DNA from 2 places in the Staphylococcus chromogenes genome. Region 2 is predicted to be linked to the other one. Evidence: riboswitches for the same ligand, from Rfam matches in the RefSeq annotation. Region 2 holds a riboswitch; the other holds the start of a gene.

What was found. A riboswitch is a leader RNA that binds a small molecule or an ion and turns the genes downstream of it on or off. The one in region 2 is predicted to bind lysine.
Region 1: another riboswitch for lysine. It lies ahead of PYW36_RS06460 (aspartate-semialdehyde dehydrogenase); the one in region 2 lies ahead of PYW36_RS05165 (amino acid permease).

The regions. Positions count from the first base shown of each region.
Region 1 covers NZ_CP118953.1:1,308,505-1,313,420, reverse strand. Annotated here, with positions in the region: gene PYW36_RS06465 (ABC-F family ATP-binding cassette domain-containing protein) at 1-1,551, shown strand, start outside; lysine riboswitch at 1,713-1,889, shown strand; gene PYW36_RS06460 (aspartate-semialdehyde dehydrogenase) at 2,008-2,991, shown strand; gene dapA (4-hydroxy-tetrahydrodipicolinate synthase) at 3,013-3,891, shown strand; gene dapB (4-hydroxy-tetrahydrodipicolinate reductase) at 3,888-4,610, shown strand; gene dapD (2,3,4,5-tetrahydropyridine-2,6-dicarboxylate N-acetyltransferase) at 4,628-4,916, shown strand, end outside.
Region 2 covers NZ_CP118953.1:1,058,648-1,063,563, forward strand. Annotated here, with positions in the region: gene thrS (threonine--tRNA ligase) at 1-708, shown strand, start outside; lysine riboswitch at 760-934, shown strand; gene PYW36_RS05165 (amino acid permease) at 1,041-2,549, shown strand; ribosomal protein L20 leader region at 2,591-2,725, shown strand; gene infC (translation initiation factor IF-3) at 2,751-3,278, shown strand; gene rpmI (50S ribosomal protein L35) at 3,305-3,505, shown strand; gene rplT (50S ribosomal protein L20) at 3,560-3,916, shown strand; gene PYW36_RS05185 (NUDIX domain-containing protein) at 4,068-4,679, shown strand; gene PYW36_RS05190 (hypothetical protein) at 4,689-4,916, shown strand, end outside.

The DNA of each region.
Region 1 (4,916 bases), 250 kb from region 2:
GTTAATATAAAATTCACTCCTGGCAACTGTTATGGACTAATTGGTGCAAATGGTGCAGGAAAATCTACTTTTTTAAAAATTCTTTCTGGAGAGATTGATTCACAAACAGGCCACGTCTCTTTAGGAAAAGACGAACGTTTAGCCGTATTAAAACAGGACCACTTTGCCTATGAAGATGAACGTATGTTAGATGTGGTAATTAAAGGACATGAGCGCTTATTTGAAGTAATGCAAGAAAAGGATGCCATTTACATGAAACCTGATTTTAGTGATGAAGATGGTATACGTGCGGCTGAATTAGAAGGCGAATTTGCTGAAATGAATGGTTGGAATGCAGAATCTGATGCAGCTACCCTTTTATCAGGTCTTGGTATTTCAACAGACTTGCATGATAAAAAAATGTCAGAACTTGAAAATAATCAAAAAGTAAAAGTACTCCTTGCCCAAAGTTTATTTGGTGAACCGGATGTTCTGTTACTGGATGAGCCTACCAATGGTCTTGACATCCAAGCTATCAGTTGGTTGGAAGACTTTTTAATTAATTTTGAGAATACAGTTATTGTTGTTTCGCATGACCGACATTTCTTAAACAATGTATGTACGCATATTGCAGACTTAGATTTTGGCAAAATAAAAATTTATGTCGGTAACTATGATTTTTGGTATCAATCAAGTCAGTTGGCTCAAAAAATGGCTCAAGAACAAAATAAGAAAAAAGAAGAAAAAATTAAAGAATTGCAAGACTTCATTGCGCGATTTTCAGCAAATGCTTCAAAATCTAAACAAGCAACTAGTCGTAAAAAACAATTAGAAAAAATAGAACTTGATGATATTCAACCTTCATCTCGTCGCTATCCATTCGTGAAATTCACACCTGAACGTGAAATTGGAAATGATTTATTATTTGTTCAAAATGTCTCAAAAACAATTGATGGAGAAAAAGTGTTAGATAATATATCATTTACAATGAATCCAAATGATAAAGCCGTATTAATGGGTCAAAGTGAGATTGCTAAAACAACACTTCTTAAAATTTTAGCCGGTGAAATGGAACCAGATGAAGGTTCTGTTAAATGGGGTGTAACAACATCACAAAGTTACTTCCCTAAAGATAACTCTGAATACTTTGATAATGTAAATATGGACTTAGTTGAATGGTTACGTCAATATGCACCTGAGGATGAGCAAACGGAAACATTTTTACGTGGTTTCCTAGGCCGTATGTTATTTAGTGGCGAAGAAGTTAAGAAAAAAGCAAGTGTACTTTCAGGTGGAGAAAAAGTACGTTGTATGTTAAGTAAAATGATGCTTTCAAGTGCAAATGTCTTATTATTAGATGAGCCGACGAACCATTTAGATTTAGAAAGTATTACTTCAGTCAATGAAGGATTAAAATCTTTCAAAGGTTCCATCATCTTTACTTCACATGATTTTGAGTTTATAAATACGATTGCAAATCGAGTGATAGATTTAGATGAAAAAGGCGGACTGTCAAAAGAAATTTCATATGAACGTTATTTAGAAGAAAAAGGCTTATTAAAAACAAAATAACCCCATTATGAATTTAATGGTTAAGAGAAAAATGTTATCTCGTACTTTCGTATGGGATAACATTTTTTTACCTTTCAATTTTCAGTAAATTTCAAAAAATCCCCCTTTTCTGTTTACATGAAGAGTTGCGCTATGTATAATGAGACTCATAACAATTAAATCATTATTGATGAGGCGCATTAATCATGAGTAGCCATATCGTTTTTGTCTGCAAGCAAGATATGTCGAAAGGGTGAGATGCCGAAATAAACAGAATTTGCAGGGACTGTTTGTTGGATTCTATGGTTAAGAGCTGAGAATCTGTCATTATTTGCGGATAATGGAGTGCATCACTTGTATATAAAGACTAACAAGTTCGCACACCGAACTTGTTTTTTTGTATATTCAAGAGTATCAATCATGCATGAGTGACATGTTTCTCATCAATTAAACATTAAATTAAATGGAGTGAATGATATGACAAAATTAGCAGTTGTAGGTGCAACAGGATTAGTTGGAACAAAAATATTAGAAACAATTGAACGTAAAGAAATCCCTTTTGATGAATTGATTTTATTTTCTTCAAAACGTTCAGCAGGTCAACAAGTGTCTTTTAAAGGTAAAACCTACACTGTTCAAGAATTGACAGAAGAAGCGACTGACGGCGAATTTGATTACGTGTTAATGAGCGCTGGTGGTGGTACAAGTGAAAAATTCGCCCCTCTTTTTGAAAAACATGGTGCGCTTGTGATTGATAACTCAAGTCAATGGCGAATGACTAAAGATATTGACCTCATTGTTCCTGAAGTCAATGAGCCGACGTTTAAACGTGGTATCATTGCCAACCCTAATTGTTCAACAATACAATCAGTCGTGCCATTAAAACCCCTTCAAGATACATTCGGTTTAAAACGGGTCGCTTATACAACGTATCAAGCGGTATCAGGTTCAGGAATGCAAGGAAAGAAAGATTTAGAAGATGGCGCACATGGCGCTGAACCTAAAGCATACCCACATCCAATTTATAATAATGTGTTACCTCACATCGATGTTTTTTTAGAAAATGACTACACTAAAGAAGAACAAAAAATGATTGATGAAACACGTAAAATTTTAAACTCACCTGATTTAAAAGTGACAGCAACTTGCGTTCGCGTCCCTGTTCAAGATAGTCATAGTGTGCATATTAATGTAACGCTAGATCAACCTACGACAGTAGACCAAATTCGCGACTTGTTTGAAAAAGACGATCGCGTGGTTTTAGTGGATGATCCATCAAGCAATGGGTATCCATTAGCGATTCACTCTACTGGCAAAGATGAAGTGTTTGTGGGGCGTATACGTAAAGATGACTCTTTAGAAAATACATTTCATATTTGGTGCACGTCAGACAATCTATTAAAAGGTGCAGCTCTAAACGCTGTACAAGTGTTAGAACAAGTATTAAAACTTAGAGCGTAATTTTGAAGGGAGTCGGATATTATGACACATATTTTTGAAGGAACGGGCGTGGCATTAATTACCCCTTTTTCAAATGGTAAAGTGGATTATGAAGCGATTAAAAATCAAGTAAACTTTTTAATAGATAATGACATACAATCCATTGTGGTGAATGGCACAACGGCTGAAAATCCAACACTGACTGATGATGAAAAAGATCAAATTTTGAAAACAGTGATAGAAACTAACGCATCACGTGTGCCAATTATTGTAGGCACTGGCACAAATAATACTGACAAGTCAATACAAGCATCTTTACGCGCAAAAGCGCTCGGAGCTGACGCAATAATGCTCATTACCCCTTATTATTTGAAAACAAGTCAACGTGGCTTAATTGCGCATTTTGAATCGATTGCTAATGCGGTAGAATTACCAGTAATTTTGTATAATGTCCCTTCTCGAACAAACTCAACGATCGAAGTCGAGACGCTAGTTCATTTGAGTAAAAATCCTTATATTGTCGCACTTAAAGATGCAACAAACGATTTTGACTACTTGGCTGAAATTCAAAGTAAAATCGATACGAATACATTTGCACTTTATAGTGGCAATGACGATAACATTGTTAATTATTATGCACAAGGAGGTCACGGCGTTATTTCCGTCGTAGCAAACGTCATTCCAAAAGCATTTCAAGAGATCTATACAAATGCTAATCAACGTGAATCTCGTTTCCGTCCTATCTCAGAACTTTTAGAGGCATTGGCTATCGATATTAATCCAATACCTATTAAATATTTAGCCTCACTTGAAGGATTTGGCAAATATGAATTGCGCTTACCTCTAGTTCCATTAAATGAGTCAGAACAGCAACAATTAAAAGAAGCTTATCAACAATTCAAAGTAGGTGTTCAATCTTGAAAATTTTACTCATAGGTTATGGTGCAATGAACCAACGTGTTGCACGATTAGCAGAAGAAAAAGGACACGAAATCGTCGGTGTGATTGCGCGCCAACAAAACCAAGACCTTCCCTACCCTATTTTCACTAAAATTAGTGAAGTAGACTCGGCGGATGTCGCTATTGATTTCTCGCATCCAGACTTATTGTTACCAGTGTTAGAAGATAATTTCCAATTACCTCTAGTGATTGCGACTACTGGTGAAAAAGAACAAATTACTGACAAATTACAACAACTAAGTGAACGGATGCCTGTCTTTTTTAGCGCAAATATGAGTTATGGCGTTCATGTTCTTACAAAACTTTTAGAAGTGGCTGTCCCCCTTCTTAAAGATTATGATATTGAGCTGACGGAAGCACATCATAATAAGAAAGTTGATGCCCCGAGTGGAACGCTTGTGAAATTATATGATGTCATTAAATCATTACGTGAAAAAAGCTATCCTGTCTATCACCGTGATGAAAAGCAAGAAAAACGTGATGCTGATGAAATAGGTGTTCATGCCATTCGTGGAGGCACAATCGTTGGCGAACACGATGTATTATTTGCTGGAATTGACGAAACCATTACATTAACGCATCGGGCGCAATCGAAAGATATATTTGCAAATGGAGCGCTAGAAGCGGCAACACAATTAATTCATAAAGAAAATGGGTATTATACATTTGATAACTTATAAAGGGAGAGAATCAAAATATGGTAAAAAATTTCACAGCTGAAGAAATCATTCAATATATTAGTGATGCTAAAAAGTCGACGCCGATAAAAGTTTACATTAACGGTGAATTTAGTGAAATCACTTTTCCAGACCAATTCAATATTTTTGGTTCGGAAAACTCTAAAGTCATTTTTTGTGAAGCGGATGACTGGAAAACATTTTATGAACAAAATCATATGCTCATCGAAGATCTAGAAATCGAAATGGATCGCAGAAATTCAGCTATCCCCTTAAAAGATTTAACAAATACTAATGCACGCATTGAAC
Region 2 (4,916 bases):
AAAGATTTCGGGTTTGAAGATTACCGCTTCCGTTTAAGCTATCGTGATCCTGAAGATAAAGAGAAATATTTTGATGATGATGACATGTGGAACAAAGCAGAAGCGATGTTAAAAGAAGCTGTAGACGAATTAGGTTTAAGTTATGAAGAAGAAACAGGTGAAGCTGCGTTTTATGGTCCAAAACTCGACGTACAAGTGAAGACAGCAATGGGTAAAGAAGAAACCTTATCTACGGCTCAACTTGACTTTTTATTACCGGAGCGATTTGATTTATCTTACATTGGTCAAGATGGTGAACAACATCGTCCAGTCGTTATTCATCGTGGCGTCGTTTCGACAATGGAACGTTTCGTTGCCTTCTTAACTGAAGAAACAAAAGGCGCTTTCCCTACATGGTTAGCTCCTCAACAAGTTGAAATCATTCCTGTTAATGTGGACCTACATTATGATTATGCGAAACAAATTCAAGATGAACTTAAATCCCAAGGTGTTCGTGTGAATATTGATGATCGTAATGAAAAGATGGGATACAAAATTCGTGAAGCTCAAATGAAGAAAATTCCTTACCAACTTGTTGTTGGTGATAAAGAAGTAGAAAATAATGAAGTGAACGTTCGTAAATATGGTTCTCAAGATCAAGAAACAGTTGAAAAAGATGATTTTATTTGGAATTTAGTAGACGAAATTCGCTTGAAAAAACATAGATAACTTGTCAATCTTTTGTGATTAAGTTATAGTAGTTATTAATAAATGAATATGAATTTAGTTAGAGGTTGCGTCTTTAAAAAGTCGTTTGTCAGAAGTCGAATGGGACATATGTTGCACAAATAAAAGGTAAAGACGCCGAAGTGAAAGGTGAACCATCAACATCTTTTGCTGGGCTAGTATTCGAACAGAAGCTAGACTGTCACAATAGTGGTGTGCTATCTATGTTATACATGAAACAAAGGTTGCATTCTCAATGTAACCTTTGTTTTTTTAAGAGAGTAATGACTTAAATTGTAACACCTACCTCTAGGTAAAAGGGAAAGGATAATGATATGAGTCAGGTTCATTCGGAAAAAGAAAACACAGTCCAAAGACAACTTAAAGATCGTCATATATCAATGATTGCGATAGGAGGGGCGATTGGCACAGGTTTGTTTATGACATCTGGGGGTGCCATTGGTGATGCAGGCCCATTGGGGGCATTATTAGGCTATGCCATTATTGGTATTATGGTATTTTTCTTAATGACTTCATTAGGTGAAATGGCAACGTACCTTCCAGTTTCAGGTTCTTTTAGTACATATGCGACACGTTTTGTGGATCCCTCATTAGGGTTTGCGCTTGGTTGGAACTATTGGTTCAATTGGGTGATTACTGTAGCTGCTGACGTGACCATTGCTGCACAAGTCATCCAATATTGGGCGCCTTTACAGTTTTTACCTGCATGGGCATGGAGTTGCCTATTTATGGTCATCATTTTTAGTTTGAACGCCTTATCTGTAAAAGTATACGGTGAAAGTGAATATTGGTTTGCCTTCATAAAAGTAGCAACTGTCATTATTTTTATCATTGTAGGTCTTTTAACAATACTCGGAATTATGGGTGGTTCAGCTGTAGGATTTGATACTTTCACAAAAGGAGATGCCCCTATTTTAGGCGATAATATAGGGAGTAGTTTACTCGCTATTTTTGGTGTCTTCCTTATTGCAGGTTTCTCATTCCAAGGAACAGAACTTGTGGGTATCACAGCAGGTGAATCTGAAAACCCGCAACGTGCAGTCCCTAAAGCGATTAAACAAGTGTTTTGGCGTATCTTACTATTTTATATTTTTGCCATTTTCATTATTGGAATGTTGATTCCTTATGATAGTCCAGCATTAATGGGTGGCGGAGATGATATTGCGACATCTCCATTTACATTAGTATTTAAAAATGCTGGTTTGGCTTTTGCGGCCTCATTTATGAACGCGGTTATATTAACTTCTGTATTATCTGCTGGAAATTCTGGGATGTATGCAAGTACGAGAATGTTATATTCCATGAGTAAAGATGGCTTAGCGGCGAGAATTTTTGGTAATACGAACAAAAATGGAACGCCAATTATTTCTATGATTGCAACGGCTGCTATCGTCATAATTATTTTTATTGTGCAACAAGTGAGCGGTAATGCTTACGAGTATATTGTTGCAGCAAGTGGCTTAACAGGATTTATCGCTTGGGTAGGGATTGCAATCAGTCATTACCGCTTTAGAAAAGCCTTTGATGCTCAAAACTATGATAAAGACAAATTGGTTTATAAAGCAAAACTCTTCCCATTCGGTCCTATTTTGGCAGGCGTTTTATGTGTCATTGTAATTATCGGTCAAGATGTAGATTTAATACAAAGTGGTCATTTTGATTTTAATCGATTTATCATTACGTATATGGGAATACCTGTATTTTTAGGCTTTTTCATTTATCATAAGTTAAGATATAAAACGAAATTGATTCCTTTAAAAGAAGTGAATCTTGATCCATCAGTTACAACAAAAGAAAAAAACTTCCAAAAACATGTTGACTAATTCGAATTAACTTGGTATAGTTAGTTCTGTTGATTACGAAACGGACCAAGTAGAAGCACCCGCTTCTCACCTGTAGCGACGCATAAAGCAGTTGGCAGGTAAACGATAACATGTGAAAGAAGTTCATGTGAATTTAGAAGCGGGGACATAGACTGTCCTCGCTTCTTTTTTGTACTTGGACCATTCGTAAAACTAATGGAGGTGTCAACCATAGCTAAGGATCAAACGCAAGTAAATGAAAAGATTCGTGCAAGAGAATTACGTCTTATCGGTCAAAATGGTGACCAAATTGGTGTCAAAACCAAAAATGAAGCATTAGAAATGGCAGATCGTCTAGGTTTAGATGTTGTTGTTGTTGCACCTAATGCTAAGCCACCTGTTGCTCGTATAATGGACTATGGTAAGTACAAATTTGAGCAACAAAAGAAAGAAAAAGAAATGAAAAAGAAACAAAAAATCATCAATGTTAAAGAGATTCGTTTAAGTCCAACAATTGAAGAACATGACTTCAATACAAAACTTAAAAATGGTCGCAAATTTTTATCTAAAGGTGATAAAGTTAAAGTTTCAATTCGTTTCAGAGGGCGTGCCATTACACATAAAGAAATCGGACAACGTGTTTTAGAAAAGTTCGCAGATGAATGTAAAGATGTTGCTACTGTGGAACAGAAGCCTAAAATGGAAGGCCGTCAAATGTTTCTTATGTTAGCCCCAATTAACGAAAAATAAACAACGATTAATAGGAGGAACTCACTATGCCTAAAATGAAAACTCATCGCGGAGCAGCGAAACGTGTTAAAAGAACTGGATCTGGTCAATTAAAACGTTCTAGAGCTTACACTTCTCACTTATTCGCAAACAAATCTACAAAACAAAAACGTCAATTACGTAAAGCATCATTAGTTTCTAAAAGCGATGCAAAACGTGTAAAACAATTATTAACATACGTTAAATAAGATATTTTAAATGGTATGAGCTGCATACCCCAGAGATAAAAGGAGGAATTTATTATGCCACGTGTTAAAGGTGGAACAGTAACAAGAGCGCGTCGTAAAAAAACGATTAAATTAGCAAAAGGTTACTTTGGTTCAAAAAGTACATTATATAAAGTAGCAAAACAACAAGTTATGAAATCAGGTCAATATTCATTCCGTGACCGTCGTCAAAGAAAACGTGATTTCCGTAAATTATGGATTACACGTATCAACGCTGCTGCACGTCAACATGACATGAGCTATTCTCGTTTAATGAACGGCTTAAAAGTAGCTGGTATCGATATTAACCGTAAAATGTTATCTGAAATTGCTATTTCAGACGACAAAGCTTTCGCTGAATTAGTTAACAAAGCAAAAGACGCTTTAAAATAATAATGACAATTAAACGCTTTTCACAGTGAAGAAGAATTCTTTATGTGAAAAGCGTTTTTGTACATAGTGTGAGTAAGTCATACATAAAAATTCTTTCAGCTTAAGGGTTTCTTTGATACCATTAAGAAAACATGTTAAAAAGGAGAAAATGATGTCTAAATTTGATGAGCAAATTACTGTAGTAAAACGTCAAACACTTTTTGATGATGAAAAAAATGCATTCAATGGCTTCATTGCAAAACATAACCCTAAAAGTACAGAAATTTTCGAAGCCTTAAATGAATATGAGATAAAACGTCGAGGTGATATGGAAGAGGATCCTTCTTATAAGCAATTGATTTCTTATTGTTTGCTAGAAAATGAACTAGGGGAAATTCTAGTTTATGAACGTTTGTCAGGAGGGGGAGAAGCACGTTTACACGGACAAAGTTCTATTGGTGTGGGAGGACATATGAATGACGTTCCTCACGCTCAAAACATCTCATCGTTAATTACAGTGAATGCGAGTCGTGAACTTGAAGAAGAAGTGGGTCTCGTGGTGACTGACGCGAATGCATTAGAGCATATAGGATTTATTAATGATGACTCAAATGAAGTAGGGCAAGTGCACATTGGTGTTGTGTTTAAAATAAAAGTCAATTCGAATAAAATAGAGGCAAAAGAGACGGACACTTTAAAAATAGAATGGAAATCTTTAGATAAAATAAATGATTTTAACGAATTTGAATCATGGAGTGCTCTAATTTTAAAAGAAATGAAATAGGTGATCATGATGAGTGATATTATCCCGTTTCCTAAAAGAAGAGAGAAAATAGAACATGATATCGACACTTATTTTGAACAAGAGCAATTTGAAAAGGTTTATGATTTATTTATAGAATATGAGAAACATTATGAATTAACACCTTCTCTTGCGATAAAAAAATGTCAAACTTTGTGGGAAGTGCAAGCTTACTTAGAACTTAAAGAAGAAGCGAACATACTTATGATACAAGGATAT